One region of the Paenibacillus sp. YAE3 genome, then DNA from elsewhere that is predicted to be linked to it. Evidence: riboswitches for the same ligand, from Rfam matches in the RefSeq annotation. Region 1 holds a riboswitch; the other holds the start of a gene.
What was found. Region 1 has a riboswitch for ZMP and ZTP ahead of AC27KL_RS04725 (bifunctional 5,10-methylenetetrahydrofolate dehydrogenase/5,10-methenyltetrahydrofolate cyclohydrolase). Riboswitches for the same ligand answer to the same signal wherever they lie in the genome.

Region 1 (14,990 bases):
CGTCCCCTTTGATGTCCGTATATTAAATCTCTTTTAGCAGGCGATTTGCCCGTTGAACGCTTTTGCCAATCTGTAAGAATTTTTAATGCCCAACCAACCTTGCGATTTACGTACATATTTTCATTCAAGACCGATTCATAGTAACTTCCGGGTCCGACCGCTATTTTTCCTGTTCAAAAACAAAAACACCGGCGGATTGCCGGTTGTTAAATATCGCCGATTTTAAGTTAGCGGACTGATTTCAAATGATCGACGGATGCAAAGTCCGCGATGGCATAAGTCCCGCATTCATATATAAGCGTCGTAATGGAGCATTCGGGAATCAACTCGCTTTGGACGGCAGCGAAATTCGGATGCCAAACCTCCAAAGCTTCTTCGGAAAAGGCATGCACCAAAAAGTCGGTGATCAGCCCTCCATGCGTGACCAATACAATTTGACTTTCAGCGGCGTGCTCCGCGGCCAGTTCCGATAATAAGGAGTTTAACCGCTCCCCCGCTTGCTTCGCCGAATCCCCGACGGGCGGCAAATATTCCGGATCACGCGTACACCGCTCCCACATGGCGACAAACGCTTCAAAACTTTGTCCGGGCAAATCCCCCCAATTCGCGCGCTCCCTCAAACGACTGTCCACGCGGACGGCCGATGCTGTCGCTTGGGCAATGCATCCTGCGGTCTCTTGCGCCCTTCGAAGCGGGCTGGAATAGACGGCTGAGATTGGCAAATGGCAAAAACGGCCGGCCGTCGCTTGAGCTTGCAGCACGCCCTTAGGGGTGAGCGGAACGTCCCCGACGGCTTTTTCTTTTATGGCATGCCGTACCAGAAAAAAAGTTGTGCCCATTGACGAACCACCTGTCGATTGAATTCCGTGCGCCATGAGACGTCTTAACTAAACGTATGTGGAATATCCCGTTTTTTTGCCATCCTCAAGCACGAAATTTCGAAAATTCCTTGTTTCGGTCCGTTTTCGCTATGCCGGTGCGCTAGCAGCTTCCCAGTACAGCCTCCCGGCAATGCACGTTCAAGCCTCGTTACCAGGGCCGGCACGCCGCTTCAAGCTAGTGGGCCGCGGCAGCTTGGCTTCCGGATGGATTCGAGCAACGACCTGCTCCCGCAAGCCTGCGATCGATCGGTTACGCCAGCCTCTCCCGGATCCGCTCCAACACTTGATTTTTCAGCTCCGCCGACCGCGCCGAAAGCTCCGCCCCCGTGTCCTGGAACGTGGCTCGCACGCCGGCATCCTTGATGCTGCCAAGATTAATCTCGACGGTGATCCAAGCCGATTGAACCGCCGCGTCGAGCATGAACAAGGCGATGCCGAGATCGGAAATGACGTTTTTATTGACTTGTTCGGTGACCGATGCCAAGGCGGCCATGACTTCCAGGCAACGTTTCATGAGATGCAGGGGCACGGAAGCCGCCTGCACCGCCGCTTGCTGCAAAGCGATGGAGCGCTGCCGCTTTTCCTCCTCCGATGCTTTGGGGAGCCCAAGCGCGGCCATGTAACCGTTAAAGGATTCGATGTCCTTTTTCAAAAAGGTTTCGGCTTCGGTCATTGCGTCCTGCATCAGCTTCACGATTTCCGCCATTTGTTCCCGCACCTGCTCAAACTTCGGTCCGCTCGTAATGTTCGCCACCATGGAGCCCATGGACGCCCCCAGGGCCGCAGCCAATGCCGCAACGCTTCCCCCGCCCGGCGTCGGCGCACTGGAAGCGGCCGAATGCAAAAATTCGCGGATCGGCTGATCAAATACGTGATTCTGTCCGTTCATGCGCTACACCTCTTTCGATGGCTGCTGCAGCCGGATGGCATGCAACAAATTTTCGAACAACAGAACGGTCGTTAACGTCCCCACCCCGCCCGGTACAGGCGTTACCGCTTTGGCCGCTTCCACTGCTTCGGGAACCGCGTCTCCCACGATGCCGCTCGGCGTTTCGGAAATGCCGGCATCGATCACGACCAGCTCGGGATGCAGCATATCGGCCGTAATCAGCCCGGCGCAGCCGGTGGCGGTCATCAAAATATCCGCGCCCGCGATATGTTTGGCGAGATTTTGCGTGTAATAATGGCAAACGGTGACGGTCGCGTTTTCGCGGAGCAGCATCTGCATCAAAGGTCTTCCGACGGTTTCCCCGTGCCCGACCAGCACCACGTTTTTCCCTTGCAGCGAAAACCCGAAATGTTTCACGATCCGAATGCATGCCTGCGGCGTCGCCGGATAAATGCCGGTTGCCCCCGTCATGCAGGCCAGCTTGTTCGCCGATGAAATGCCGTCGACGTCTTTTTCCGGTGCAATGGCGTCGCAGCAGGTTTGCAGGCGGATATGTTTGGGGAGCGGCAGCTCCAGCATGATGCCGTGCACGGCCGGATCTTGGTTCAATTTTTCGATTTCGTCCAGCAGGCGCTGCTCGCTCACCTCCGGCGTAAACGAAATCAGGTCGAACGCGATGCCCAGCTGTTGGGCTTTTTTCTCTTTGGCTTTCGCGTAATATGCCGATGCCGGATCGCCTTCTACCAAAATGACAGACAGCCGGGGGTGAATCCCTTTTGCCTTGAAGCGGTTCACCTCTTCGATGATCGATTCCGACACCTCGCTCGCCAGCGGTTTCGTTTTTAGCAGCATGCTCATTTCTGTCGCCTCCGATTTTGGTTTCAAACAAAAAAAAGCATTCGGAAAGGAATCCCCTCCAAATACTTTCGCCCAGGCGTACGGCTGTTATGATCCATGTGCTCCCTCGTGGTTCCCCACGTTACGCCAGTCACACACGGCTTGAAGTTATCTCTAGTATAGCACAAAATCGGCGTTGATACGTCATATTTTTGCCCATCCGGGTTCTTTCGCGGCGTCTTCCTTCAATTTGCCGTAAATTTCAAGATCGACGACCCCTTTTCCGGACCATAACGTTGCTTGTCTCAGCAACCCTTCTTTCCGGAAGCCGTTTTTGGCAAGCACCCTTTTGGAAGCTTCGTTCGGCGGCATCACTTCGGCCTGAATCCGGTTAACGAGGGCCTCCTCGAACAAAAAACGGGTGAGTATTTGCAGCGCTTCCGTCGCAATGCCTTTTCCATAATGCCGTTCCGCCAGAAAATAACCCACGGAGAGCGAATTGACCTTCTGGTTCCAATCGAACGCTTCGATGATGCCGAGCAGCTTGCCGGGTTCCTCCACCGCAAAAATGCCCCATTTGATCCGGCTTTTTTTGAGGAAATCCCGTTCGAAATGTCCGATCATGGACTTGACCGTATTTTTGTTATGCTTCGGAATGATGCCGCAGTATGTAAACACGTTGTCATTGTGATAGATTTCAAACAGTTCCTCCAAATGCTCCTCTCCGATTTTGCCTAACACGAGCCTGTCTGACGCGATCACGGGAAACCGGCCGAATGCCGCCTCGAAATTCATTTTCATTCCTCCAAGCTGCAGGCGTTCTGCCTTGCAATGTCTTTAAATTTTATTTTTTGATCGGCACGTACAAGTCCACCCTGCATTTTCCCTCCGCATCCCGCGCAGGATCGTTCTGGCAAAATTCCAGGCATGGCCGGTCGTCGGGTTCATAGCCGCTGTTCGGCAGCCAAAGGCCGAAGACGTTTTGATACGCCAACACGAATTTATCGACGGTGTCATAAAAAGGGTACACCGCATACGTGCCCCCGGACAGCGACTTAAACTGCACCTGCGGGTCCGCGGAATCCGGCGTCCAATCTTCGGGCAACGTGACGCAAGCGTCATACCGGCAGGAGTATTCGTCCACCAGCCCGGCATCATCCAGCGAAATGCCGATAAACTGCTGGCTTGGCGGCGTGATTCCCCGTTCGAAGGCCCAACGGCCAAGTTTGTCCCATGCGGCGCCCGTGTCGAGATAACTTCCCACATGGCGGACATATGCGACGTTAAGGGGGGTTAATTCTTTTATGGCGATCATCCGATCCCACGTCCTTCCTAGCAATGATCTCTTACGGTTTTCATTGTAGGCCGTTCCGGACGCGGTCTCCTCCTGCATATTGCTTGCCCATTGCGAAATATTGCTGTATTGGGTTCGTGCCTTCCGCACCTCGTTGGGCGTTGTTCCGTAGTGCTTTTTGAACAGCGCGTGATATGCCGACAGCGACTCGAACCCGCATTCGCCCGCGATCGCCAACACCGTCATATTCGTTTCCCTCAGCAGACGCACCGACTTCTCCAGCCTCTTCCGATTCAAAAACGCCACCGGCGTTACGCCCGTCATGGCCGTAAAAATGCGGGAGAAATGGTATTTTGAAAAATTCGCGGCACGGGCCAGATCTTCCAGCGTCAATTTTTGGCTGCCGTTTTCTTCGATATATCGGATCACCGAATCGATCCTGTGCTTGTATTCCTCGTTCATCACGCTCGGGTTCCCCGCCTTTTCCGGAATCTGTTACCAAAATTATACACGATGACAAGCCCTTCGGAGTACCGAATCTTCGGGGCAGGAACGCTTTGGGCATCTTTTTTCAGAAAAAAATCAGGAGCCACTTTTTTGTAGTTGTATGATAAAATCGGAACTTGTGGTGGACTGATCTACAAGTTATTGAATTTTGAATCCGGTATAACTATAATGGTTATAACAAGAGGGTGAAACAAATGAAAAAATTAAGCAGTCGTTTCTCGGTTGCAGTTCATGTTCTCTGTTTGATACATTTAAGCCCCTCGCTTTGTACTGGGGATTTCATTGCAGCGAGCGTAAAGACCAATCCAGTTATCATTCGCAATATTCTTGCCAAACTCAAAAAAGCAGGACTGCTTGATGTACGCCCAGGAGTGGGAGGAGCATTTTTGCTGAAGAACTTGGAAGAGATCACGTTGCTGGACGTATACAATGCAGTGGAAGTTATTGACAATGGTGAGTTGTTCAATATACATGCAGAACCAGATCCAAATTGTCCGATAGGAAAAAATATCGTAGCTGTTCTACGGTCAGAAATGAGAGCGGCTCAATCAGCAATGGAACAGAGGTTAGCTCAGGTTTCATTGAGACAAATAGTTACAGAATTGGGCAAATAGAATGGTGTTTTACTGAGCCATTTTTTTTGATCTCGTTATAATCAAAGTCATTATAACAATTTTGATTATAACTTGATTATAGATAAATAACGAAAGGAAAATCAGCCCATGAAGATTATTGTTACAGGAGCAACAGGTCAACTTGGAGGTCTCGTTATTCAACATTTGCTCAAAAAGGTTCCGACAAATCAAATTGTTGCAGTCGCACGCAATCTCGAAAAAGCCTCTGCGCTTGTGGAGTTTGGCATTGAAGTCCGTCAGGGAGATTATAATAACCCAGAATCTCTTCACAATGCATTTGTTGACGGAACCAAACTACTGTTTATCTCAAGTTCAGAGACTGATGATCCATTACGTGTCGTCCAACATGCCAATGTCGTAAAAGCCGCCCGAGATGCAGGTATTAAGCAAATTGCCTATACCGGCTTTGCTTTTGCCGAGGACAATCCATTCGCTCTCGTTCATATGGCTACGGAGTATGCGATTCGCACGACGAATATTCCATACACCTTCTTGCGTAACGGCGGTTATACAGAGTTTTTTGTCAATCCATCACTAAAAGCAAACGTAGAAAACGGGGCGATCATTACGAATGCCAATAAGGGAAAAGTGAATTCGGTTAGCCGTAGTGATCTGGCTCTTGCTGCCGCCACAGTTCTGACAGAGGATGGACATGAGAACAAGGAATACAACCTTGTTTCCAATTATCCTTGGAGCTTTGATGATTTGGCTGAAATTCTTTCCGAAGTTTCTGGGAAACGTGTTGTCCATCAATCGGTTTCCTTCGAAGAAGAGAAGAACATACTCGTTCGAGCAGGTATGCCGGAATCTTTTGCTGAAACCACGGCTTTTATCTATAACACAATTGCAGAGGGGAAAATGGCAAGAACGACCGATGATTTACAAAAGCTAATTGGATTTCAAACGCCTATTAAAGAGATCGTCATAAAAGCCTTGCAAGGCTAAGTCATGGACATGCAGCCCATTTTTTTGTAAGACAGAAGGTATCGCAATGGACATACTCAATCTATCTCGTTTAAAAATTTACGGTATATTGGAAAGCGAGCATGACTTACAAATACAGGTGAAGATAACATCTCCACCTTCTTCTTGTCCTCATTGTGGATGCGTAGCGACTTTTGGGAAACCTTATCCAATGTTCAAAATACCCCCTATTTATGTTCGAGATCAGGAGGAACGCAAGAATCTTGGAATGGACCTTCCCACCTTAATTGAGAAATTGGAGAAGGGCCGATTATAAGCCCTTTTCCACCACATAATCCGGATTGGTGTAAAATAAAGATCGATGTTTTTCAAGGAAACGTCCAGCGTTGTCATCATGTCGTCGGCCGCATATTTGCCCGCTATGGATTCTTGATCGGTACATTGCACGGCCAATCAAAATGATCCGTCTACGAAAACTCATCATGCACGACTTCCGTCCCGGCAATAAAATCGTGAATCGATCGCTTATCTTCCCGCAGCGCAACCATGAACGCGCTAATGATCGTGCCGATCCCAAACGTCAGGCCGTAGATGATGCCTCCAACGACATGGCGCAGCAGCATGGTTCCGATCCCGGGCGGAGAATAGTCCTGCACTTTTCTAATTTTGATGCCGCAAATCCGCTTACCCACCGTATATCCGCCCCAAAAAACAGGCACCAGCAACGAATACAAAAAGGACAATATATTGGTTACATATTCTTCATTGGGTCTTCCGCCGGTAATCAGCAAAGAAAGGATGACCAAAGGCAATCCGACGATGAGGGCATCCAACAACATCGCTCCGAGCCTAATCCAAAATCCCGCTTGCATAACTTAGCTCGCTCCTTAACGGTTTGATTGAATCATTCTTTTAAGCATATGTAAGCATCCGTTAATCGTTGCCGGATATTTTACCGATGATCCGCGTGACGGAATTCCTCAAGAAAGCCGTTAAGCCATCCTTCGCCATAATCAAGGGCCCCCGTATCCTGATGGATAAAGGCGACATCCAATCCCATCACCCAAAACCGCCTTGCCATGATAAACAACTCGATGGCTCGTTCGTCTTCGGCTGAGAAATGCCTGACCGATCGGTATCCTCTCATCAGCGAATTCCATAAGGCATCTTGCTTTTCCGGCGACTGGCGTTTCCTTGCCTTCACCTGCGCAAGATCATACGCCCTCCACCCCTTTGCAGCCCACTCGAAATCATAATGGGTGAATTGCTCTCCTTCTAGAAAGGCGTTATTGTTGCCGTGCATGTCGCCGTGGCACAGCCCCCAATCCAAACCGGATGCAGCCGCAGTTTCGATGCGTTGTTGCAATGAAACGGCAAATTCCCGCAAAAAAGGAACGGCTTGATGTTCTATCCCTATGTATTCGCAAATCCGTTTTAACGGTTGTTGAATAAGAAAATCGGTATCCAACTCAAACCGCGGCTGCTCGATGGTTACCCGGTCCATGGCGGTATGCAAGGCGGCGGCCGATTTGCCGAAGGCGTAACAGGATGCCTCGTCATCAAGCGGATGTTCAATGCCTTTCAAATAACGAAAAATGACCGCGATCCGCTCCCCCTCCGGCGTATCCAAAACAGTATACAAAGTGGAATCGTTTTTCGGGATAGGCTCTGATGCATTGGTTGTCGCATCCATCATTCCCTGGAGTTCGGTTAGTAGAGATACTTCAAAGTTCACGTCGCTTTCACTGACCTCGGAACGGTACACGCGCAAAATATAAAACCCGTCGGGAGTTTCGATCCGGTAAGTGTCATTCAAACCTCTTAACCAGAACAGGCATTGCTTCCACGGCCCGATATCATATAGGCGGCTCAAGCAATGCTCCAAATATTCGGGAGCCAATACGGAGCGTAAAGCTGTTGGTCGATTGTACATGTCCATCTCCTCGGTTTGTGATCCGGTTCAGGTAACCGGTAGTCATACCATTAGATTAACACAGCCTTTTTGCCGGCAGGCGGGAGAAAACGGTTATAGTTGAACGATCCGGGCCAAGAGCTCCGGCGGCAGTTGCCTTTTTCAAAATTTGAGCATCGCCTCTGATCGTTGCCCACGTCATCTCCACATCCCCCCAAGACTTGTTCCAGCTCTTTAAAAAAGGCCCCCCGGTACGGAAGGCCTTCTTGTGCTGCTATATTCAAAAAACCCCAACCGGGACAGGACCAAATGAGGCCTACCCGGCGTTGACTTGCGTCTGCGCTTGGTCGTCTTCCTTGACGCGGATGAAATCGGCGTGAATGTATTCCCGCGTGACCGGATCGCGCTGCACCGCTTCCAGAAGGACGGTTATAGGTCCATGATTTTCAAGATTCAGCTCGACAATCCCGTCTCCCCCGCTTCGGATCCATCTTGCGAATTCCCTTGCGGACAGGTGGATATGGACATGATTTGCACCCGAACCGAAAACGTTCGCGGGCAGCCGTCCCGAGTTCCGTAGACGTTTGAGGCCCGTCCGATTCATTGGCGTGCGCTGCAGAGCTTGAAAACATGTTTTCATTTTAACAACTCTCCTCTTATCATTGGTCATTTATGCTCTCCAAAATCAATCGTCTATTCGACTACGGATTTCGCCCCCCGTAGCTGGGGAAGCACGAGCACCATCACATCACCGCCCTTTATACATTTAATGTCATTTAAAACCGAATATGGGATAAGGCATTTCGTTCCATGGAACGAAATGCCTTATCTACCGGTAACCATATCATAGAAAACCGCTCTTGTCGACCGCTCGTCCTCTTGGATCCGGTCATGGATTGCAAGCGCTTTGCAAGCTTTGATGCCGTTTTACAAAAGCTTCAATTTTCGCTGCTCCTCTTCGGTAAAAACGCGGGAGCGGGTCAGAAATCTTTGCCCCTCCGGTCCTTCCAGCGAAAACATGCCGCCGCGGCCCGGAACCACGTCAATGATGAGCTGCGTAAATTTCCAATACTCGTATTGGGCCTTGCTCATGTAAAAAGGAGCACCCCCGATCTCTCCCATCAGCACGTCGCTGTCGCCGACGATAAATTCGCCTAATGGAAAGCACATCGGGGAACTTCCGTCGCAGCATCCCCCCGATTGATGGAACATGACCGGCCCGTGTTTCGAGCGAAGCCGTTCAATCAGTTCCAATGCGGCCTCCGTCGCAACGACCTTGCGAACTTCGCTGTCCCCTTGCGTCATCTGCGGCTCCTCAGGCTTAGAACAATCCGAGCGCTTTCGGGCTGTAACTGACTAACAGGTTTTTCGTCTGCTGATAATGGGACAGCATCATCCGATGGTTTTCTCGGCCGATGCCGGACGACTTATAACCTCCAAACGCCGCATGAGCCGGATACGCATGATAACAATTCGTCCAGACGCGGCCGGCCTGAATTTCGCGTCCGACCCGGTACGCGGTGTTGACGTCTCGCGTCCAAACGCCTGCGCCAAGCCCATAAAGCGTATCGTTTGCGATCGCAAGCGCTTCTTCCCGATCCCTGAACGTCGTCACGGCGACGACCGGTCCGAAAATTTCCTCCTGGAAAATCCTCATGTTGTTTTGCCCTTTCAAAACCGTCGGCTGGATATAGTACCCGTCCGAAAGCTCCCCAGGGATCGAAGCTCTGCCGCCGCCAATCAGGCACTCCGCGCCTTCCTGCCTGCCGATGTCGATGTAGCTGAGAATTTTCTCCATTTGTTCGGTAGAGACCTGCGCGCCGATCATGGTCGCCGGATCCAGCGGATGGCCTTGTTTGATCGAGGCGACTCGCCTCAGCGCCCGCTCCATGAATGCATCGTAAATGGATTCCTGAATCAATGCGCGGGACGGACAGGTACAAACTTCCCCTTGATTCAGCGCGAACAACGTAAAGCCCTCAAGCGCTTTATCGAAGAAAGCATCGTCCTTGTCCATGACGTCTTCAAAGAAAATATTCGGCGATTTGCCGCCGAGTTCCAGCGTCACCGGGATGAGGTTTTGCGAGGCATACTGCATGATCAGCCGCCCTGTCGTCGTTTCGCCGGTAAAAGCAACCTTGGCGATTCTGCTGTTCGATGCAAGCGGTTTGCCCGCTTCAAGCCCGAACCCGTTCACGACGTTGACGACGCCCGGCGGGATCAGGTCCCCGATCAGCTCCATAAGCACCATGATCGAAGCTGGCGTTTGCTCCGCCGGTTTCAGCACCACGCAGTTGCCTGCCGCAAGCGCGGGCGCAAGCTTCCAAGTCGCCATCAGCAGCGGAAAATTCCACGGGATGATTTGCCCGACGACCCCGAGCGGCTCATGGAAATGATAGGCCACCGTATCATCGTCGATTTGGCTGAGCGTTCCTTCCTGTGCCCGAATACAGCCGGCAAAATAACGGAAATGATCGATCGCAAGCGGCAAATCCGCTGCCAGCGTCTCCCGGACCGGTTTGCCGTTATCCCATGTTTCGGCCACCGCAAGCAGCTCGAGGTTGTCTTCGATCCGGTCCGCGATCCGGTTTAACATATTCGCACGCTCAGAAGCGGAAGTCCGTCCCCAAGCCGTTTTTGCTTCATGCGCAGCGTCGAGCGCCAGCTCGATGTCTTCCGCCGTCGAACGGGCAACCTCGCAAAACACCCGGTTGTTGACCGGCGAAACGTTTTCAAAATATTGGCCTTGAACGGGAGGAACCCATCTGCCCCCAATATAATTGTCGTAGCGTTTTTTAAACGTGACCTTCGATCCGTTTTGTCCCGGTTCAGCATATACCATATCCAAACAGCCTCCTCTAATAAAAATGTGGCTGCCATGCAGCCCAGACTCGTAAAATGGATCACCGAGCATGTCCAACATCATGTATATGGCGATATTTTCCAATCTAGTCCTGTTTTATAGAGAAAACTTTATGTAATATGGTTCGCTATGCGGTTTCATAGAGTTCGGCCCGTGACAAAAAAAGAACCCGCCCCTCGATGTTTACGTCTCTTTGCACTGCAAGAGACCGCTTCTCAAGGGGTACGGATTCTTTTATCGCTTAGTTCAGCTGCACTTTCCGGAACGGGCTAAAGCGCGACCGCAGCAGCTTCGCGAAAACGGCTTGATTGTCCGAGATATAGCTGCTTCTTTTTTGCCCGAAAGCATAGGCGGCCCCGGCCGCAAAACCCGCCATGTAATCGTTCCAGTCCGAATAGTTTTCTTTCGCAAGCGCGACGAATCGGGCGACATAATCCCACCGCTCCTGTTCGGTCAAATAAACCATTTTCCTAGCGGCACAGCTGATAAACACGCCCCAGCTGCAATCGTACGCCGCGATCCCCCCGGCAGGCAGCCGCCCCAAATATTGGTTAGCGACGGACAGCTTATGCCGGAGGACCGGGTCCTGCGTTTCCTCGATATATCCGGCCCGCTTTTCATCCTTCAGCACGGACAATGTCCCGCCCAGATCCGCGAACTCTTTCCTCATTCCTTCCGCCAAAAACCACTCCAGCGCTTCTTTTAATCCGTCCGCATTTTCGATGTTCCATAATTTTAACGTATTGCGGGTATCCGTTGTTTTGGAAAACACCCTGTTCGGGTTTTGAACGTGATAGTCGGCATAACGCCCTTCGATGCACAGCGCCGTCATTGCATCGACATAGGGCTGCAAAGCCCCGGCAAGCTCCATCGTCTGCTGCAAGCCGATTCCTCCCTTCAAGCCTTAATTGTAACGCAGAAACCGCCATATTCTTCGAATTTCGGCAAAGACGGAGATGTAAAACAACGCCAGAATGAAAAACAGGATATAAAACCTTACGGGGATGCGGACATGACCGTCGCTTGTCGGCGTCTTCACCGCATCGACGTAGGTTTCCGGCTTGGGATACATGAACGGTAGATTCATCTGTACCTTTTTCATTCGTTCAAGGCTGTTCTTGATTTTGTCCGCTTCGTCTTTTTCCGGCAATGCCGCCGCGGCCGCTTCGGCTTCGGCCATATGGCTTCTCCATGCTTGGTATTCGCTGACGATATCCTCATCCGTATCGCGAACCGTTCCTTCCAGCTCGATCTTGCCCCGGCCGCCCATCTGTTCGGCCTGCTTTTGATTCGCAAGGACGATCAACTGCTTGCCGTTCAACTCTCCCACAAATACATATCCGGTTATAACCGAATCCGGTCCCTGCTTTTGCGCTTCATCTTCTTTCAAATAACGGATATCCCCTTCATCCTCTTCATCCTCTTCCTTCGTCGTCACCTGAACCACGCCGGTATATTGCGCATTTTCAAGCGCGAGACGAACGCCGTCCACCTTCGCGGGCAGCCGGCCGAGTTCGTCGACGGAAGCCACCGTTCGGATTTCGAGCGGTTTATCGGCATGGGCGAAATAACCGGTCAGGCTTTCCCCCGTGTACTTCGCAAAAGAGGATGCCGCATAAAGATGCAAAATGACAAGGATGACCAGGCTGACCCATTTCCCCGAGAGCAGAAAATAAGCGCCCTGCTTGAGCCTTAGGCCAAGAGGTTTGCTGCCCAGCGCCCGCAGCAGCTTTTTCCGTTCCGATTGTTTGCCGCCGGCAGGCCGGGCCTTCAGCGCGTCCAGCTTTTGCATGTCGATGTCCGCCAGGGCCAACACGGCTTCAATATCGTTTGGCTGTTCGTCCGCGATCCGTTTGAACATGCCGCGCGCCTTATCCAGCTCTCCAAGCTTCATGTAACAGCGCCCGGCAATGGAAAGCGCCAACCTGTTGGAAGGGTTACGCTCCAAAATGAGATTTGCGTCCTGGAGGCTTTCGTTAAGGTTGCCTTGATCAAGCCAAAACCGTGCCCGGTGCAGGTATCCGTCAATTTCGTCAGGCTGAAGCCGGATCAATTCGCTGCTTGCCTGAAGCGCTTTATCCCGCTCTCCCGTCTGCACGTAACATTCCGTAAGCAGCCGGACGACATCCGGATCGGCCCCGAACATGCCTGCCGCTTCTTCAAGCAGCTCCGCCGCCGACTCGTAATCTTGTTCCAGCATCAGCAGCAGCCCTTTTTCCCGCAACCACAAAAAATCCTCCACATCGGCATCCTGTGCCTGCAAAAGCGCCGAATATCCCATATGCAGCAGCGACGGTTTCTCCACCGCATAGGCGTATACGTTCGGGAATTCGTCCTTGAACTCTTCCGGATCCTCCGCAGCCATTTCGCTCCAATGAAAAGTGCCTTCCAGCATCGTCCAAACGGCTTCGGGCACAAAATGATGATCATCCATGAAATAAAGCAGCCGGCCGGATACATTGGACTGGATGCTTACGTTCCAGATGGCGTCGGAATGAAGCAAATCCATCCACCGGTTCGGATCGATCCGCGAAGGAAAATCCTCGTACAGCCGTTCGATCCGTTCCATGAAGGATTCCGTCGGATCGGCTTGCTCGAGGGGCAGGGGCTGGCCAAAATCGGCAACGCGGCGGTGAACGTACGTCATTTCGGTCTCGGGCTCCGAAGCAGCCCCATCCTCCTCCTGTCCGTCTTCGTCCAGGTCGAACATCTCGCCATGCCAGGCTTTATGGTGCTGCTCCAATTCCGTCTCCGTTTCAAAATAAGCCGATGTCCCGTCTTCCTCCCGCAGCCCTTCCGGTTCCGCGGAAGCCGCGCTTGCCGTTTGTTTCCGCTGCCGCTTTGCTTCCTTCAGGGCGAAATCATACGCCTCCCTGAGCCGCTGATACCCTTCCGGATCGTCCTCGGGATGATGCTGCTTCAGTTTGGCCGCATATGCCTTTTTGATCTTGGCGGTATCATCCGTCTCTTCGATCCCGAGGATATTCCAAACTTGCATTAATAGTCACGCCACCTTTCAAGCTCCTCCAGCTGTTTCTTTAAGACCGCCGCCGCCTTTTTGACGTCCTGCTCGTTTTGGGAGGCAAGCACCTGCTCGAATCTTTGCAGCAAAAACGCGATCTCCGAGCGTCTTTCGCCCAGCGATTCCTCGTAAAGCCGCTCCCCTTTCGCCAGCAGCAGCCGGTTTTCCGCACGTTCGCGGGGATGGATTTTGATGTCTTTCAGCTGCTGCAGCCGTTCTTCGATTTCCTTTTGCGACAGTTTGCCGGGATTTTTTTCGATGACGGTTCTTTGTTTGAGGCCTGTGCTCAGCACGGTAACCTCGACTTCCAAAATTCCGTTGATGTCATACGTAAACCTGACGTCGATCGACTGGTTCCCCGCTTCATCGGCCGGGATCTGGACCTCCAGCTCGCCAAGGCGGATATTGTTGTCCACTTTTCGGCTTTCGCCTTGGTAGATCACGACGCGAATGCTTTTTTGCTGATCGTGGATGGTGCTGTAGGTTTCGACCTTGCTCACCGGAATCGGCGTGTTCCGCTCGATGATCGGGCTGAAATGGCCGCTGTCGAATTGGCCGCCGCCCAGCGGCTTCGTCGTTTCGATGCCAAGCGTATAAGGACATACGTCCGTCAGCACGACCTCTTTGAGCGCCTCGTCCCTCTGCTTGAGGGCCACCTGGATCGCCGCGCCCAACGCCACCGCCTCATCCGGGTTGATCTGGTTGAACGGCAGCTTGCCGAACATGCGGCTGACGACCGATTTGATGACCGGCATACGCGTGGCTCCGCCGATTAAAATGACCGCATCGAGTTCGTCCGGCGTAAGCGAGGCGTCGCGCAGCGCGCGTTCGATCGGATGGCGCAGCCGAAGCATCAGCTGGCCGGCGATTTTCTCGAATTCGTTCCGGTCGATGGTCGATTCGTATTCCTTCCCGCCACAAGTAAAGCTCATTTCCCCGTATGTACCGTTTCCGATGCCGCGCTTGCATACTTCCGCTTGCTTGAACAGCGCGGATCGTTCCTTCGCTTCCAAGGCATGAATGTCGATGCCGTGCCTTTCCGCAAACCAGGATGCAAGGAGCTCGGTAAAATCCTCGCCGCCCAAATAATTGTCGCCGGCAATCGACTGGACTTCCATGACGCCCTCGAAAAATTCCAAAATCGACACGTCAAACGTGCCCCCGCCCAGGTCAAATACAAGAAACTTCGTTTCCGACTGCTGTTGATGCAGCCCGTACGCGATGGC
Region 2 (14,990 bases), on a different contig from region 1:
AGCTATTCAGCAGGCTGACGGTAGCGCCAAGCACCATCCCGAGCGCAATGCTCTTGTAATCGGGAAAGAAAGCAGCACCCAAAAAGCATAGGGCAAGAAAATAAAGCGTGGTTCTGGTCAATACCCTGCGGTATTTCCATATTTCATTCATCACTTTCCCCCAGGACTGCCTTGGTGATTATAAAAACGCTTACGCCGCCGATAAGGAGTCCGAATAGAACGCCGAAAGCGATCCAAAGTCCGGGCCCTCCCAAGATCTTGTCCAGCCAGGAGCCTAAATAAAAGCCCCCTAAAGTACACGCTGCCAGATCAATTCCGATTGCGCTTGCAAGTCCGATATATTTCATTGGGGTTGCAACGTTTTTATTGGTTTTACGCGGCTTTTCAGGTTTACTCACTATAGTCCACCCTCATAATCCCTGTTCATTTTACTGAATGTCACAAGAGTTTGTCAATTGAGCGGATTCATGTCATTTTTGTCCGAAACTATGAAAATCATCACAGCAAAACGCCGCAAAACCGTGCAAACCGTACAGTTTAACTGTATGCTGTACTCTTTGCCTCAAGAATGTTGGTTCAACTTTCCTTTGTGAACATTCTGTGAAATTGTTCCGGACGTTCTTTTCGGATGCCAAAATGATGCAAAATCGCTTGAACGATCCGCTCCGACGCCTTGCCGTCCCCGTAAGGATTCGCCGCCTTGCTCATCGATTCGTAAAGCGCCTGGTCGGTCAGCAGCGTTTTGGTGCGCTCGTACACTTTTTCCTCGTCCGTGCCCACCAGCTCGAGCGTTCCTGCCTCAATGCCCTCGGGACGTTCGGTCGTATCGCGGAGCACGAGAACCGGCACGCCAAAAGAAGGTGCTTCTTCCTGAAGCCCGCCCGAGTCCGTCAGGATCAGATGGGTATGAGGATAGAAGTTGTGCAGGTCCACCACGTCCAGCGGGTCGATCAGCTTGATTCGCGGATGGCCGCCGAGGATGGCGTGGGCCGGCTCCTTCACCGCGGGGCTCAGATGCACCGGATAGCAAATCGCGACGTCCTCGAATTCGTCGGCAATGCGTTTGACCGCACGGAAAATGTTCATATGGGGTTCCCCTTGCGATTCGCGGCGGTGCGCCGTCATCAGGATCAGCCTTTTGCCTGCCGCCCATTCCAGCACCGGGTGCGTGTAATCCGGCTGTACCGTATATTGAAACACATCGGTAACGGTGTTGCCTGTGACATAAATGCTTGATTCGTTTTTGTTCTCCCGTTTCAGGTTGTCCGCGGACCAATCCGTCGGCGAAAAATGAAGATCCGCGAGGATGCCGGTCAATTGGCGGTTCATCTCTTCCGGATACGGGGACAGCTTGTTCCAAGTCCGGAGTCCCGCCTCCACGTGCCCTACTTGGATTTTTTGCAGGAATGCCGCATAGCTGGCCAGGAAAGTCGTCAGCGTGTCGCCATGCACCAGCACGATGTCCGGCTGCGCTTCGCGAAGCACGGGCTCGAGCCCCTCCAGCACGCGGATGGTAATTTCGTTCAGCGTTTGCCGGTCCTTCATGACATCGAGATCGTAATCCGGCTTGATTTTGAACACGTCAAGCACCTGATCCAGCATCTGGCGATGCTGGGCGGTCACGCAGACCACCGATTCGATATGCTCGGGGTGTTTTTCCAGCTCCAAAATGAGCGGAGCCATCTTGATTGCTTCCGGACGCACGCCAAAAATCGTCATCACTTTTATTTTAGACATGAACTCTAACCTCTTTTCGCTTACTTGGTTCCGAACAGGCGGTCGCCGGCATCGCCGAGGCCCGGCACGATATATCCATGGTCGTCCAATTTTTCGTCGAGGGCCGCCACGTAAATGTCTACGTCCGGGTGAGCTTCCTGCACCGCTTTGACGCCTTCAGGTGCAGCGATCAGATTCATCATTTTGATCTGGGTGCAGCCGCGTTTTTTGAGCACGTCGATCGCCGCGATCGCGGAACCGCCCGTTGCCAGCATCGGGTCGATGACGATCAGCTCGCGCTCCGTTACGTCGGTAGGCAGCTTGGTGTAGTATTCGACGGGCTGCAGCGTTTCGGGATCGCGGAACAAGCCGACATGGCCCACCTTCGCCGCGGGAATGAGCTTCAAAACCCCGTCAAGCATGCCAAGGCCCGCACGCAGGATCGGAATGAGTCCGAGCATGCGTCCGGCAAGCACCTTGCCGTCGACCTCGGCGACAGGCGTCTGGACCTTCACCGTTTCAAGCGGAACCTCGCGCGTAATTTCATAAGCCATCAAAGAAGCAACCTCGTCAACAAGTTCACGGAAATCTTTTGTGTTTGTCCGCACATCACGGATAAAAGTCAGCTTGTGTTGAATTAAAGGGTGATCGCAAATCACCAGTTTTCCCATTGTATTGTCCCTCCGGTAATCGTAAGTCTAAGTGCTGCCAGTGCCGGTTTGCCATGTGCAAAGACGTCTAGGTACACAAATCTTGTTTATTATATCATTCCCTGAAATGAAATTGCACCACGTTTCACATGTTTATTTTCGCCCCAAGCCGCGGAAGATTAAACCTTTTGTGACAAGGGCTGCAATCCGGAAACCGTTTGGCCGGCCGGAGGGTATTGATGCGGCATGCACAAAAAAAGGGCCGGAGGCCAAGCCTCCAGCCCTTTCAGGTTCAAGTAGGATGCGAATTAATAGTTGAGTTCCGGATACAGCGGATATTGGTCCGTCAATTCCTTCACCAGGGCAGCCGCTTTGGACAGGACGGTTTCGTCCTGAGGCTGCTTCAGCGTCATGGCGATGATTTTGCCGATTTTCTCCATGGCGGCCTCGTCCATGCCGCGCGAAGTGGCGGCTGGCGTGCCGATCCGGATGCCGCTTGTGACGAACGGGCTGGTAGGGTCGAAAGGAATCGCGTTTTTGTTCACGGTAATGCCGATGGAATCCAGCACCTTCTCGGCGTCTTTACCCGTGATGTTCACGCTGCGGGTATCCACCAGCATCAAGTGGTTGTCAGTACCGCCGGATACGATGTTCAGGCCTTCGCCGATCAGCGTTTCGGCCAAAACTTTGGCGTTTTTCACGACGTTTTGGGCATAGGTTTTGAACGAAGGATCAAGCGCTTCGCCAAGCGCCACCGCTTTGGACGCGATGACGTGCATCAAAGGACCGCCCTGGGTGCCAGGGAATACCGCTTTGTCGATGGCCTGCGCCCACGGCTGTTTGCACAGAATCATGCCGCCGCGCGGACCGCGAAGCGTTTTATGCGTCGTTGTCGTGACGAATTGGGCATGAGGCACCGGACTCGGGTGAACGCCCGCGGCAACCAGGCCGGCGATATGCGCCATGTCGACCATGAACAACGCGCCCACGTCGTTTGCGATCGAAGCGAACGCTTCGAAATCGATCGTGCGCGGATACGCGCTGGCGCCGGCAACGATCAAACGCGGACGGTGTTTGAACGCGGCTTTGCGCACTTCGTCGTAATCGATCAGGAAGTTGTCTTCGCGAACGCCGTAAGCGACGAAGTTATACAAAAGGCCGGAGGCGTTAACCGGGCTGCCGTGCGTCAAATGTCCGCCGTGGGCCAGGTTCATGCCGAGCACCGTGTCGCCGGGTTTAATCGCGGCAAGATATACCGCCATGTTCGCTTGTGCGCCGGAATGCGGCTGCACGTTGACGTGTTCGGCGCCGAACAGCTGCTTTGCGCGGTCGCGGGCGATATCCTCGACGATATCTACGCGCTCGCATCCGCCGTAATAACGTTTGCCCGGATAACCTTCCGCATATTTGTTCGTGAGGACGGAGCCCATGGCCTCCATCACCGCTTCGCTGACAATATTTTCGGAAGCGATCAGCTCGATGTTGCTGCGCTGCCGCTTCAGCTCCAAATTCATCGCATCCAATACCGCTGGGTCTGCTTTACGCAATTGATCCATCTTCTTGTTCCTCCCTTAAAATAAACTTTCCTATTTTTTTGCGCATGAACGCTGTCCAATCCCCGACGTTTAATCGCAAGCGGAGGCGTTGCCTGTATCCTGCCCGGGCGAGATGCGGTACACCGCACGCTCGCCGCCGATCAGCTTCGGCCGGGTGAAGGCGGTATTCACGCGCGCTTCCCCCACATATCGAAGCTTGGTGCGGTAAGGCACGGCCACGCGCCGCAAATGCATCCCGATCAATGTTTCTCCGATGTCGATCCCCGCATCCGCTTCGATCGTTTCGGCCAAACACGGCTCCTTCATGGAGCGGTATGCCGCGCTGGCCATGGAACCTCCGGCCTTCGGCACCGGTACGGCCGCCACTTCGGTCAGCCGCAAAGCGGCAAGAAGGGAACGCTCCACGACAAGCGCCCGGTTCAAATGCTCGCAGCACTGGAACGCGAGCTCGAAACCGAACTCGAGGCTGACTTCCCGGATGCCTTCCAGCAGCTCCTGCGCCACTTCAAGCGCCCCCGAGGTGCCGATCCGCCGGCCCGCCACTTCGCTCGTGCTGGTTCCGACCACGACGACCTTGCCGGGGCCAAGCCCGGCCGCTTCCGCCAGTTCGCGCAAAATAGCCGACACTTGCTCTTTTAGCGAAACTTCCGCCGGAATGCCTTGTTCGGAAAATTCCATGCGAATACCTCCCTAACGCTGCAGATAACGGTCCTCGATCGCTTTGATTTTGCCGACGCGCTGCGTATGGCGCTCTCCGCTGCTGAACGGCGTATCGAGCCAGATTTTCGCGATTTCCTGCGCCAGGCCGGGGCCGATGACCCGCTCGCCCATCGCCAGCACGTTCGAATCGTTGTGCTCCCGGGTCGCTTTGGCGGAAAATACGTCATGCACCAGCGCGCAGCGAATTCCCGGAACCTTGTTGGCCGCGATGCTCATGCCGATCCCCGTACCGCAAATCAGAATGCCGCGATCAGCCTCACCCGAGGCAACCTGCTCGCATACAGGCAGGGCATAGTCCGGATAATCCACGGAGTCAGCGCAGCTGCACCCCACGTCCACGACCTCGTGGCCCATTTCCTGAATAACGGCGATGATGTCTTCTTTCAAACGCACTCCCGCGTGATCTGTTCCCACAGCAATCTTCATGTTTCGAAAAACCTCCCTGAATGTCGTGCTTTTGTGACTTCTTGTACATTATACCCTATTTCAAAGCCACAAGATGAAAATACCTTCATGGGGATGCCTGCAAAATCCTCCCTATGAATACAAAAAAGAGCAGTCCGCGGATAACCGCAGAATTGCTCTTTTGCCCAGGCGACCGGCCGTATCATCCGGTGCTCCATCGTGGTTTCATCCACAGTTGTCGCCAGTTACACCGGATCCAAGGTTTTTCACAACCATCATAAATCATTAGACGGCGAAAAGCAAGCAATTTCGGTCCTTGCTCCGCCTGCCGGAGGCGCACCGAGGTAACGTGCAGCCTGGGCCGCTGTCTCCCTTGAAGAGGTTCGTTGACGCGCCCCGGATCAAAACCGAAACCGATCCCCATGCTTTGCTTACGATGCGCGATAAGCTTCCAGCTTATCCAGCAAACGTTCGATCGCGGCCCGGATTTCGGCCGCGGCCAAATCATAATCCTCCCGGGATCCCCCGAACGGGTCGGAAATATCGAAGCTCGGCACGCGCTGCTGGATTTCGATCAAGCGTTCCCGCTCCGCATCGGTCAGCTCCTGTCCGAGCGAGCGTTTGACCTCCCAGGTCGCGTAAAGGCCGTCCAGCTCTTTCAGGTCGTTCAGCACGCCTTCGTCGTCTTCCACGTATTCCTTCAGCGTGAACACTTTGTCCGCCGCATGCGGAAAGTTGCGGATGACCTGCTGCTTATGGCTTTGGGTCAGCGTAAGGATCAAGTCGGACCAATCGACCGCTTCCGGCTTCAACGATTTCGAAGTCAGGCGGTCGTCGATCTCATGGTCGCGCAAAACCGCCTCCGCATGCCGCGACATCGACATGCCGTCCATGGCCGCGACGCCGGCGGAACGGGCTTCCACGTCGATGCCGCGATCCTTGGCCATTTTGCGGAGAAGGGCTTCCGCCATCGGGCTGCGGCACGTGTTCCCTGTACACACAAACAAGATATGCTTCACGTCTATCGCACCTCCCGGATTGTTCTTTGGCGATTATTGTATCAAAAGATAAAGGCGAGGCCAAATGCCAGCAGGATCACGCCTCCCAGCGCCTCCCCGAAATCCCCCAGGTTGCGGCTTGCCCTCCGGCCCAGCAGGAGTCCCATGACCGACATCGCCCCGCCGCTGATGCCGAAGGCAAGCACGGTGACGATCAAATTGCTCTGGAACATCCCGAGCGACAGCCCGACGGAAAAGGAATCCACGCTGACGCTTAAGGCGAACAACAACATGCCCGGCAGCGACCGGTGGTCGATCATCCGGGTCTCTCCGCTTTTGAAAGAGCCGAATACCATGTGAACGCCGAGCAGGATGAGCAGTCCCCCGGCAACGTAGTCGGCCACCTGTCCAAGCAGGGAGCTCATGTATTGTCCGGTATACATGCCGATCAGGGGCATCAGGATATGAAACAAGCCGATCAGCACGCTGATCTTCAGCACGTGCAGCAGGCGAATCCCTTTCATGCCGATTCCGATCCCCAGGGAAAATGCGTCCATTCCAAGTGCCGCGGCCATCATCAGGATCGCGATCAGCTGACCCAAACCGGCGGGTGTCTCCAACATTCCCATTCCTCCATGTCCGTTAGGTTCTTGTACAACCATATGCGGACAGGTGGACAATCATGACTTGTACGTTGTTCCGGACAGGCTACCGATCGGCCCCCTCAAGCCTGACGACGTCCTGTCCCGCCGCCTTGCGGAGGCGGTTCATGATCGCCGCGCCGATACCGTCTTCCGGGCAAGCCTCGGATAAAATAAAGCCGATTCCCTTTTCGTCCATGCGGCGCAGGGCGGCATACAGGCGATGCGCAGCCGCGCTCAAATCGGACAAACTCCCCAGCGATTCGACGCAATCGGCCTGATAGCGGCCGATATGCTCCTCGAACGCAAGAACCCCGGTCCGTTCGCCGCGGGCAGCGGCTTCCCGCAAGTGGCGGTCAATCCAATCGGACACTTCGGACGCCGAAGGTCCCGTGACGATGCGGAGCGAGCCCTTGGGAGCATAATGCGTATATTTCATTCCGGGAGCTCTCGGCGCCTGGACAGGCTCGCTTCCGGACTCCGGCAGAAGCGCCGGATCCAAACGCGCAGGCGCTCCCGCCGCCTGCGACAGCTGCTCCAGCGTCACGCCGCCCGGCCGAAGGACGGTCACGATGCTGTCCTCCGCCACGTGAACGACGGTCGACTCGACGCCGACGCCGGTCGCGCCGCCGTCGACGATGCCGCCGATGGCGCCGGCAAGATCCTCCAGCACGTGGCCGGCCAGCGTCGGGCTCGGCCGTCCCGAGCGGTTCGCGCTCGGCGCCGCCACGGGACAGCCGGATTCTTCGATGAGCGCCAGCGCGACCGGATGATCCGGCATCCGAATCCCGACCGTGTCCAGTCCCGCGGTCACGCGGTCCGAAAGCGCGCCGGGCCGTACCGGCAGCACGATCGTGAGCGGTCCCGGCCAAAAGGCTTCCATCAGCCGCTGCGCCGCCGGGCTAACTTCCTTCACCAGCCCATCCAGCTGATCCTTCCGCGATATATGTACGATCAGCGGATTATCCGACGGTCTGCCTTTCGCCCTGAATACCGCTTCAACCGCCGCTGTGGAACGGGCGTCGGCGCCAAGGCCGTATACCGTTTCGGTCGGAAAAGCGACCACGCCTCCTTCCCGAAGAATGGCCGCCGCCGGTTTAAGCGCTTCTTTCAGCCGGCCGGGCTCGGAGAGAAGCTCCGGACCGATACGCCAATAAGGCGTGGCCGATGTCCCCGAAACCGTCCCATGATCTGTTCGTTCCATGTTTATCCCTGTCTTTCTGTCTGGTGTTCGTCCCAATATTTAAAAAGACCCAAATTCGAACCACGGCTTTGCCTCAGGCTTTTCAGCCGATCAGCGACCCGTCGAGCAGCACCCTAACGCGCATATGCCGTGATTATGAAGTTGAGCCGTTTGACCGATAAAATGGTTTATCCATTCCTTATCTTATCACACCTGAAACGATGGTTGTATCTCCCGCCCGGGCCGCCGTCCGGAAAACGCCGGATGCGGAATGTTAAAACAAGGCCTTGAACCAGCTGAAGATCCCTTCAAGCATGTCCCAGAGAAAAAAGCGGACTTCCGGTTCGGATGCTTTGACCGGCGCTTGATCTGCTGCTTTTGCGGTTTGGCTTCCCGGCTCTCCCGGGCTGTAGGACGTTTTTTTCGTTTTGCCCGACAGCTCTTTGGACGATTCCGCTTTCGCCGCAGCGGGTTTTGCCGCCGCGTCGCCGCTTCCTGCATCGATGAAGCAAAGCGGCGGGAACAGCACGCACCACCAGTTCTGGCCTTTGCCTTCGCCCAGCGTAATCCGCAGCGCTTCATAGTTTCCCGCAGGATACACGGTGCCCCCGTACAATTTCGTCGGGAAAGGCACAACGCCGAGTTCCACGCGGTAACCGTAGCCGATTCCCCGCTCTTCCAGCTCTCTGCCTACCAAGTCATGAAGCTCGGGCAAATGTTCGCGGATCGTTGCGCGAGCCGCCTCCAGACTTTGCGGATCCTCCAAATCCTGTACCCAGGCATCCATTTGCTCCACCACCGCATCCCGGATTTGCCGTTTGACGAGCTGGTCGTCCGGATGATCGGAATTGGCCAGGATGCGCAGCCGGATCGATTCCCCCGGAATCGGCCCGCCGGCGACGGCGGCGTCGGTTTTTTGCGCTTCCCAAGTCATGGCGAGCATCAATAAGATACAAAAAATAATGGCGGTATTCTTCACCAAAGACCGGAGACGGTCTTCTTTTTCGTTATGATTCCACATGCCGTTCATGCCCCCTCTATCAAATCCTGCTATGATACTGACCAGTATGGCCGGAAATGATAGAGTCTAAACCTGGAATCTATGAATCTAGCGAAATCGTACAAAAGACCGTTCTCCCATTACCTTGTTAAGGTCAGGGAAAACGGTCCACTTGTCCGTGTCAAGCCTGTTTGGTGGCCGCAGCTTTCTGCGGGGCCGGGGCGAAAATATCCTCGCTCACCTCGTGGCCGTGTACGCGCACGCTCATCACGATGCCGATGCTGGCCATATTGATGAGCAGCGACGTACCGCCGTAGCTGATAAACGGCAGCGTAATCCCCGTCAGCGGCATGAGTCCGATAAAGGCGCCAATGTTTTCGAAAATCTGGTAAAGCATCATCGACACGACCCCGACGATCAGCAGCGGCCCCGCCCGGTCCCGGCATTCGAGGCAAATCAGGATCATGCGGTGAATCAATATGAAATACAGCAGCAGAACGACCGACGACCCGACAAACCCGAACTCCTCCGCGATTTCCACGAAAATCGAGTCGGAATACGTGTAAGGCACGCGGCCGGACTGGACCGACGTCCCCTGCATGTACCCTTCGCCCATCATGCCGCCGGAAGCGATGGCAAGTTTGGCGTTTTTCGTATGGTACGAGGCTTTGGCCGTCGCTTTGTCCGGAACCAGCCAAGGGTCGATCCGTTCCGTCCAATGTTCCCGTCCGATGTCTTTCAAGAATTTTTCGATGTTGTCATGAAAGTGAATATAAGAGAAAATCCCGCCGACGGCGACCGCTCCCAAAATAATGAGGGCCAGAAACGCATGCAGGAACTTGATGTTCCCAACCCACAGCAGCCCGAGCAAAATGAGCACATAGCTGAGCGCGTTCCCAAGGTCGTTTTGGATCATGACCAGCGCAAACGGAATAAAGGTCAGCCCCCCGATCGGCAGCACGTCCCTCCATAGGGAAAGCTTGGGTTTGGGCCTTTTCATCAACAAATACGTCAGGAATATGATCAAAATAAGCTTGAACAGCTCGGCCGGCTGCAGGCTGAATCCTCCGAATTTGAACCAGCCCTGGGCCCCGTTCACGTCCGATCCCAAAAAGTTGACCGCGACCAATAACGCGTTGCCGAACAAATAAATATATAACGCATACTTGACGAGCAACTTATAATCCAGTAACACCAGCCCGAAAAAAACGACAAAAGCCAAGATGTAATACTGGAGCATTTTGATGTGGGAGCCTGCGAACTTGGTATCCGTAGTAACGCTGTATATTGCCATGATGCTGACGCCCATGAAAATCATAAGTATAAAGACGACGACGTAATCCACTTTTTTCAGCTTTTGAAGCATCTGCTATCCCCCTGATGCGGGCCTCTCCCGCCCTTCTTGCCGTGATCCTTGCCGAAAACTCACTGTACTATTGTAATGGAATAGCAGCCCCATATTCAATTCCTGTTAAATCCATCGCGAAGACGCCGGAGCAAACGGCCGTACCGGCCGCCTTTCTCCATGCTTTCCGGAAGCGGAAACGGCTCTTCCTCCTCTTGCCCATGAATCCGGATGCTCATAACCACCCCGATGCTCACCATATTGATGACCAGCGAGGTCCCCCCGTAACTGATAAAAGGGAGCGTGATCCCGGTCAGCGGCATCAGGCCGATAAAAGCCCCGATGTTGACGAATATCTGATAAACGAACATCGCGATGATGCCCGTGATCAAATACGGCCCGGCCCGATCGCGGCAATCGGCCGCGATCAGCACCATCCGGTGGATCAGGATAAAATAAAGCAGCAGCAGCACCGACGAGCCGATAAAGCCGTATTCCTCGGCGATCTGCACGAAAATCGAGTCGGCATAAGCCAGCGGCACGCGCTCCGATTGAATCGTCGTGCCTTTCATGTACCCTTTGCCTTCGATGCCTCCCGAACCGATGGCCAGCTTGGCGTTGTACGTCTGCCAGCTGACGTCGCGGGAGGCCAGATCCGGCACCAGCCACGGGTCGAAACGGGCGATCCAGTGTTTTTTGCCGAGATCTTCGCTAATGAGCTTGACCGCCTTGTCATGATAATGGATGTAAGCCTGAATGCCTCCGAAAATCGCGGCAGAGGCGATCGCCAGCGCGATAAACGCATGCGAATATTTGATGTTGCCGACCCACAGCAGCCCCGCCAAAATGACCATGTAGCTGAGGGCGTTGCCCAGGTCGTTCTGCAGCATCACCAGCGCCCAGGGAACCAGCGTGACAAGGCCGAGCGGGACCACGTCCCGCCAGAACAGCAGTTTGTTTTTGCGCTTGCGGACCAGCAGGAAGGAAATGAAAATGGTGAGAAACAGTTTGAACAATTCCGCCGGCTGCAGGCTGAGTCCGCCCGGAAGCGTGATCCACCCTTTGGCCCCGTAATATTCGTTGCCGAATAACAGCACCAGCACGAGCAGCATCAGGCCGAACAAATAGATATATAAGGCATACTTGATCAGCAGCTTGTAGCTGATCAGCGAGAAACTCAAAAAAGCCGCGAATCCGACCACGTAATAAACGGCCATTCGCTCCGAATAATGTCCGATTTTGGGCCTGCCGGCCGTGACGCTGTAGATGGAAAGCAAGCTGAACGCCATCAACGCAAGCAGGATGAAAATGATGGACATGTCCATGCGTTTGAATTTCTGCAGCATGCGGCATCCTCCAATATGTTTTGGATTTGGCGAAATTCCCCAAGCCTCAATACCTCTATTGTAGTTTAAACCGGATGCAAAGAAAAATTTACCTCAGGCGCTGCATGTTGGAGACGCCGATCACGTGGCGCTCGATGCCGGCGAGGTCAGGGACGATGATGATTTCGTCCCAATGGCCGGCGGCGCGAAGGAGCTGCGCGACTTCGCGGGCCTGCCCCTGCCCGAGCTCGAAGGCGATGAGCCGGGGCGGGGCCTGGAGCAGCGTCAGCTGCTCCATCATGAGGCGGTACGGCGCGAGTCCGTCCGTGCCGCCGTCAAGTGCGGTACGCGGCTCGTGGTCGCGCACCTCCCGCTGCAGGCCGGCAATGTCGGCCGCAGGAATGTACGGCGGGTTGGACACCAGAATGTCCAACCATTCCCCCGCAAACGGTTCAAGCAGGTTGCCTTCCAGGAAGGCAACCTGCGCGCCGTTTGCGGCGGCGTTGCGCGCGGCCACCTGCAGCGCGCTTGCCGAGATGTCGCTGGCACGGACATGCCAGCGCGGGGCGTGCAGCGCCAGCGTGACCGCGATGGCGCCGCTGCCCGTGCCGATGTCGGCGCACTCGAGCCGCCGCTCGGCGCCGTTTTTGCCCGATGCCCCTTCAACGGAGGCATCGGGTCCGCCTGGAGCGCCGCTTCGCGCGGCGCCCTCCGGCCATAAACGTCCGGCCTGCGCCAGCACGGCCTCCACGAGCAGCTCCGTTTCCGGCCGCGGTATGAGCACGGCCGGCGTTACCTCAAACGGGATGCCGTAAAATTCCTGCATCCCGATAATGTATTGCGCCGGCTCCCCGGCCCCGCGGCGCGACACCGCGCGCTCCCAAGCTTCGCGGCGCTCCGCCGGGAACGGCTCGGGCAGCGCCATGTAATAGGCGGCCCCTTCCAGCCCCAGCACATGCTCAAGCAGCAGCTGGGCGCTGCGCTGGGGTTCGGTTACGCCGCACCCGCTTAAAAAAGAGGAAGCCTCAACGAAGGCTTCCCGTATCGTTTGCTTTGGCGTCATCACGAACGTGGCATCATGCAAAGCGTTATTCCCCTTTTTCCATCAGTTCCGCCTGTTCGGCGATGTTCAGCGCGGAAATGATTTCTTCGATTTCGCCGTTCATCACCTGATCGAGCTTATGCAGCGTCAGGCCGATGCGGTGGTCCGTCACCCGGCTTTGCGGGAAGTTGTAAGTCCGGATCCGCTCGCTGCGGTCCCCGGTGCCGACTTTGCTTTTGCGCTCGCCGGCGTATTTCGCTTCCTCTTCCTGGCGTTTCATATCGAAAATGCGGGCGCGCAGCACCTGCAGCGCCTTTTCTTTGTTCGAGTTTTGCGATTTGCCGTCCTGGCAGGTCGCCACGATTCCGGTCGGGATATGCGTAACCCGTACGGCGGATTTGGTCGTGTTGACGGATTGTCCGCCCGCGCCGCTGGAACAGAACGTGTCCACGCGGATATCCTTGTCGAGAATCTCGATGTCGATATCCTCGACTTCAGGCATGACCGCCACCGTCGACGTCGACGTATGGATCCGGCCGCCCGACTCCGTTGCCGGGATGCGCTGCACGCGGTGCGCTCCGCTTTCGTATTTCAATTTGCTGTAGGCGCCGCGGCCGTTGATCATGAAGATAACCTCTTTGAAGCCGCCGAGATCGTTCATGTTCGCTTCCATCAGCTCCACGCGCCAGCCTTGGGTATCGGCGTAGCGGGTGTACATGCGGTACAGGTCGGCCGCAAACAGCGCCGCCTCGTCGCCGCCCGCCGCGCCGCGGATTTCGACGATGACGTTTTTGTCGTCGTTCGGATCTTTTGGAAGCAGCAGGATGCGGATGCGTTCTTCCAGTTCGGTCTGCCGCGAGGACAGCTCCTCGATTTCCATTTTGACCATTTCGCGCATCTCGTCATCGAGCTTTTCGCCTTGCATCGCTTTGGCGGCCTCCAGCTCTTCCGTTACGGTTTTATATTCGGTATAAGCCTCGTAAGCAGGCTGTAAGTCGGATTGTTCCTTCGAATATTCCCGAAGTCGCTTGCTGTCGTTCACAACATCTGGGTCGCACAGCAGCTCGCTCAGTTTTTCATAGCGGTCTGCCAAGGCTTGCAATCGGTCCAACAAGGGGGGTCACCTCTCCTGTTTTTAATATATTCCGGGCCCCCGCAAAGCAATCGGAATAAGCTTCAGACATCACGCGTCACTTTGTGGGGCTGTTTTTTTGGTATCATATGAAGAAAAAGCCGTTTATCCTTTCGCTAGCACACCATGGACAGACGACTTTTTATTATAACATGGAACATGTATTTTTTCCAGCTTCAAAACAGCGGCCCTACTGAACTCTGAAATAGCCGGTTGACTGTCGTGCCAACGGCTCAAGGTTCCGCATCGGAATCCATCCATATTCCTGCCCGCTCGCCATGCGGCACCATCCCCATTCGTTCAGTTCCTTAAACAGTTCGACCGTGTCGCCTTCGACGACATCGAGTTCATGCGCGCAGTAGTCTTCGGTGATCCTGCCTTCCGTCCCGTTTTTTTCGATGATTTGCTCGGGCGGGCACCCACCCCTCCATGCCGCCGTCAAGGGTGTAGCAGTATCTCCAGTTTTTCCAGCCTTCGGGATCATCGTCGATTCGGCCGAGCACGACCGTCTGACCTTGGATCAGGCGAATCGGGTGAGGATAATTGGAGCGGTGCCGGGTATGTACGCTATAGAATTGACTCATGCTTGCCTCCCTAACATCTTCATGTTCGCTTAGCATTTTAAACCTCATTGTATGCCAAAATGGAAAGCAAACAAAGGCCAGCCGCAAAATCATTCAAAACAAATACAGCACCCTTCCGCCTTAGGGTAGAATTAAAAAAAAGTTTTTAAAAATCTTGCAGGGTTCGTTTCGCGCGGGGCGTCTAACGAAATGAAACGGGAGGAGGGGAGAAGACTGGAAGAGTTGCAATGGGTCCGGGCCGTCAAGGCCGGCCATCCGGAAGCTTACAAATACCTGGTGCAGCGGTACCAAAACATGGTATATCACGTGTGCCTTAAAATAACGTCCGACGATACGTCGGCCAAGGATTTGTCGCAGGACATCTTCATGAAGGCTTATTCGGCCCTTCCCGCCTTCCGCGAGGATTCCTCCTTCTCCACCTGGCTGTACCAGATCGCCGTCCGCAAATGTCTCGACTGGAAGCGCGCGCAGCAGCGCGAGCAGGCGCGGCGGAGTCCCGGGGAAGTCAACGAAAACGATTGGGTTACAAGCGAGACCCCGGAACAAATCGTACTGTCCGAAGAAAAAAGCAGCCGGATCCGAAGGATGGTCGACGAATTGGCGGAGCCGTACCGGTCGGCCGTCCGGATGTATTATTTTGAACAATGCTCTTATCAGGAAATTGCCGAGAGGCGCGGGATTACCGCCAAAACG

Region 2: it holds a riboswitch for ZMP and ZTP, as region 1 does, so the genes downstream of both, rpiB (ribose 5-phosphate isomerase B) here and AC27KL_RS04725 (bifunctional 5,10-methylenetetrahydrofolate dehydrogenase/5,10-methenyltetrahydrofolate cyclohydrolase) in region 1, are expected to answer to the same signal.

What each region holds. Positions count from the first base shown of each region.
Region 1 is NZ_BAAIYF010000002.1:415,288-430,277, forward strand. It holds gene AC27KL_RS04715 (histidine phosphatase family protein) at 228-839, opposite strand; gene AC27KL_RS04720 (cyclodeaminase/cyclohydrolase family protein) at 1,132-1,770, opposite strand; gene AC27KL_RS04725 (bifunctional 5,10-methylenetetrahydrofolate dehydrogenase/5,10-methenyltetrahydrofolate cyclohydrolase) at 1,774-2,628, opposite strand; ZMP/ZTP riboswitch at 2,692-2,772, opposite strand; gene AC27KL_RS04730 (GNAT family N-acetyltransferase) at 2,812-3,402, opposite strand; gene AC27KL_RS04735 (AraC family transcriptional regulator) at 3,452-4,363, opposite strand; gene AC27KL_RS04740 (Rrf2 family transcriptional regulator) at 4,603-5,022, shown strand; gene AC27KL_RS04745 (SDR family oxidoreductase) at 5,131-5,988, shown strand; gene AC27KL_RS04750 (RDD family protein) at 6,435-6,839, opposite strand; gene AC27KL_RS04755 (phosphotransferase) at 6,920-7,900, opposite strand; gene AC27KL_RS04760 (hypothetical protein) at 8,196-8,519, opposite strand; gene AC27KL_RS04765 (DUF779 domain-containing protein) at 8,807-9,184, opposite strand; gene adh (aldehyde dehydrogenase) at 9,201-10,721, opposite strand; gene AC27KL_RS04775 (DUF1266 domain-containing protein) at 10,984-11,625, opposite strand; gene AC27KL_RS04780 (tetratricopeptide repeat protein) at 11,647-13,740, opposite strand; gene AC27KL_RS04785 (molecular chaperone HscC) at 13,740-14,990, opposite strand, start outside.
Region 2 is NZ_BAAIYF010000012.1:156,835-171,824, forward strand. It holds gene AC27KL_RS21890 (ATP synthase subunit I) at 1-151, opposite strand, end outside; gene AC27KL_RS21895 (AtpZ/AtpI family protein) at 144-398, opposite strand; gene wecB (non-hydrolyzing UDP-N-acetylglucosamine 2-epimerase) at 577-1,737, opposite strand; gene upp (uracil phosphoribosyltransferase) at 1,758-2,387, opposite strand; gene glyA (serine hydroxymethyltransferase) at 2,675-3,922, opposite strand; gene AC27KL_RS21915 (TIGR01440 family protein) at 3,992-4,600, opposite strand; gene rpiB (ribose 5-phosphate isomerase B) at 4,613-5,068, opposite strand; ZMP/ZTP riboswitch at 5,224-5,306, opposite strand; gene AC27KL_RS21925 (low molecular weight protein arginine phosphatase) at 5,479-6,066, opposite strand; gene AC27KL_RS21930 (manganese efflux pump MntP) at 6,108-6,668, opposite strand; gene AC27KL_RS21935 (L-threonylcarbamoyladenylate synthase) at 6,754-7,890, opposite strand; gene spoIIR (stage II sporulation protein R) at 8,144-8,890, opposite strand; gene AC27KL_RS21945 (FtsW/RodA/SpoVE family cell cycle protein) at 9,051-10,235, opposite strand; gene AC27KL_RS21950 (FtsW/RodA/SpoVE family cell cycle protein) at 10,331-11,560, opposite strand; gene prmC (peptide chain release factor N(5)-glutamine methyltransferase) at 11,649-12,602, opposite strand; gene prfA (peptide chain release factor 1) at 12,628-13,695, opposite strand; gene AC27KL_RS21965 (SH3 domain-containing protein) at 13,904-14,155, opposite strand; gene AC27KL_RS21970 (SH3 domain-containing protein) at 14,061-14,297, opposite strand; gene AC27KL_RS21975 (RNA polymerase sigma factor) at 14,487-14,990, shown strand, end outside.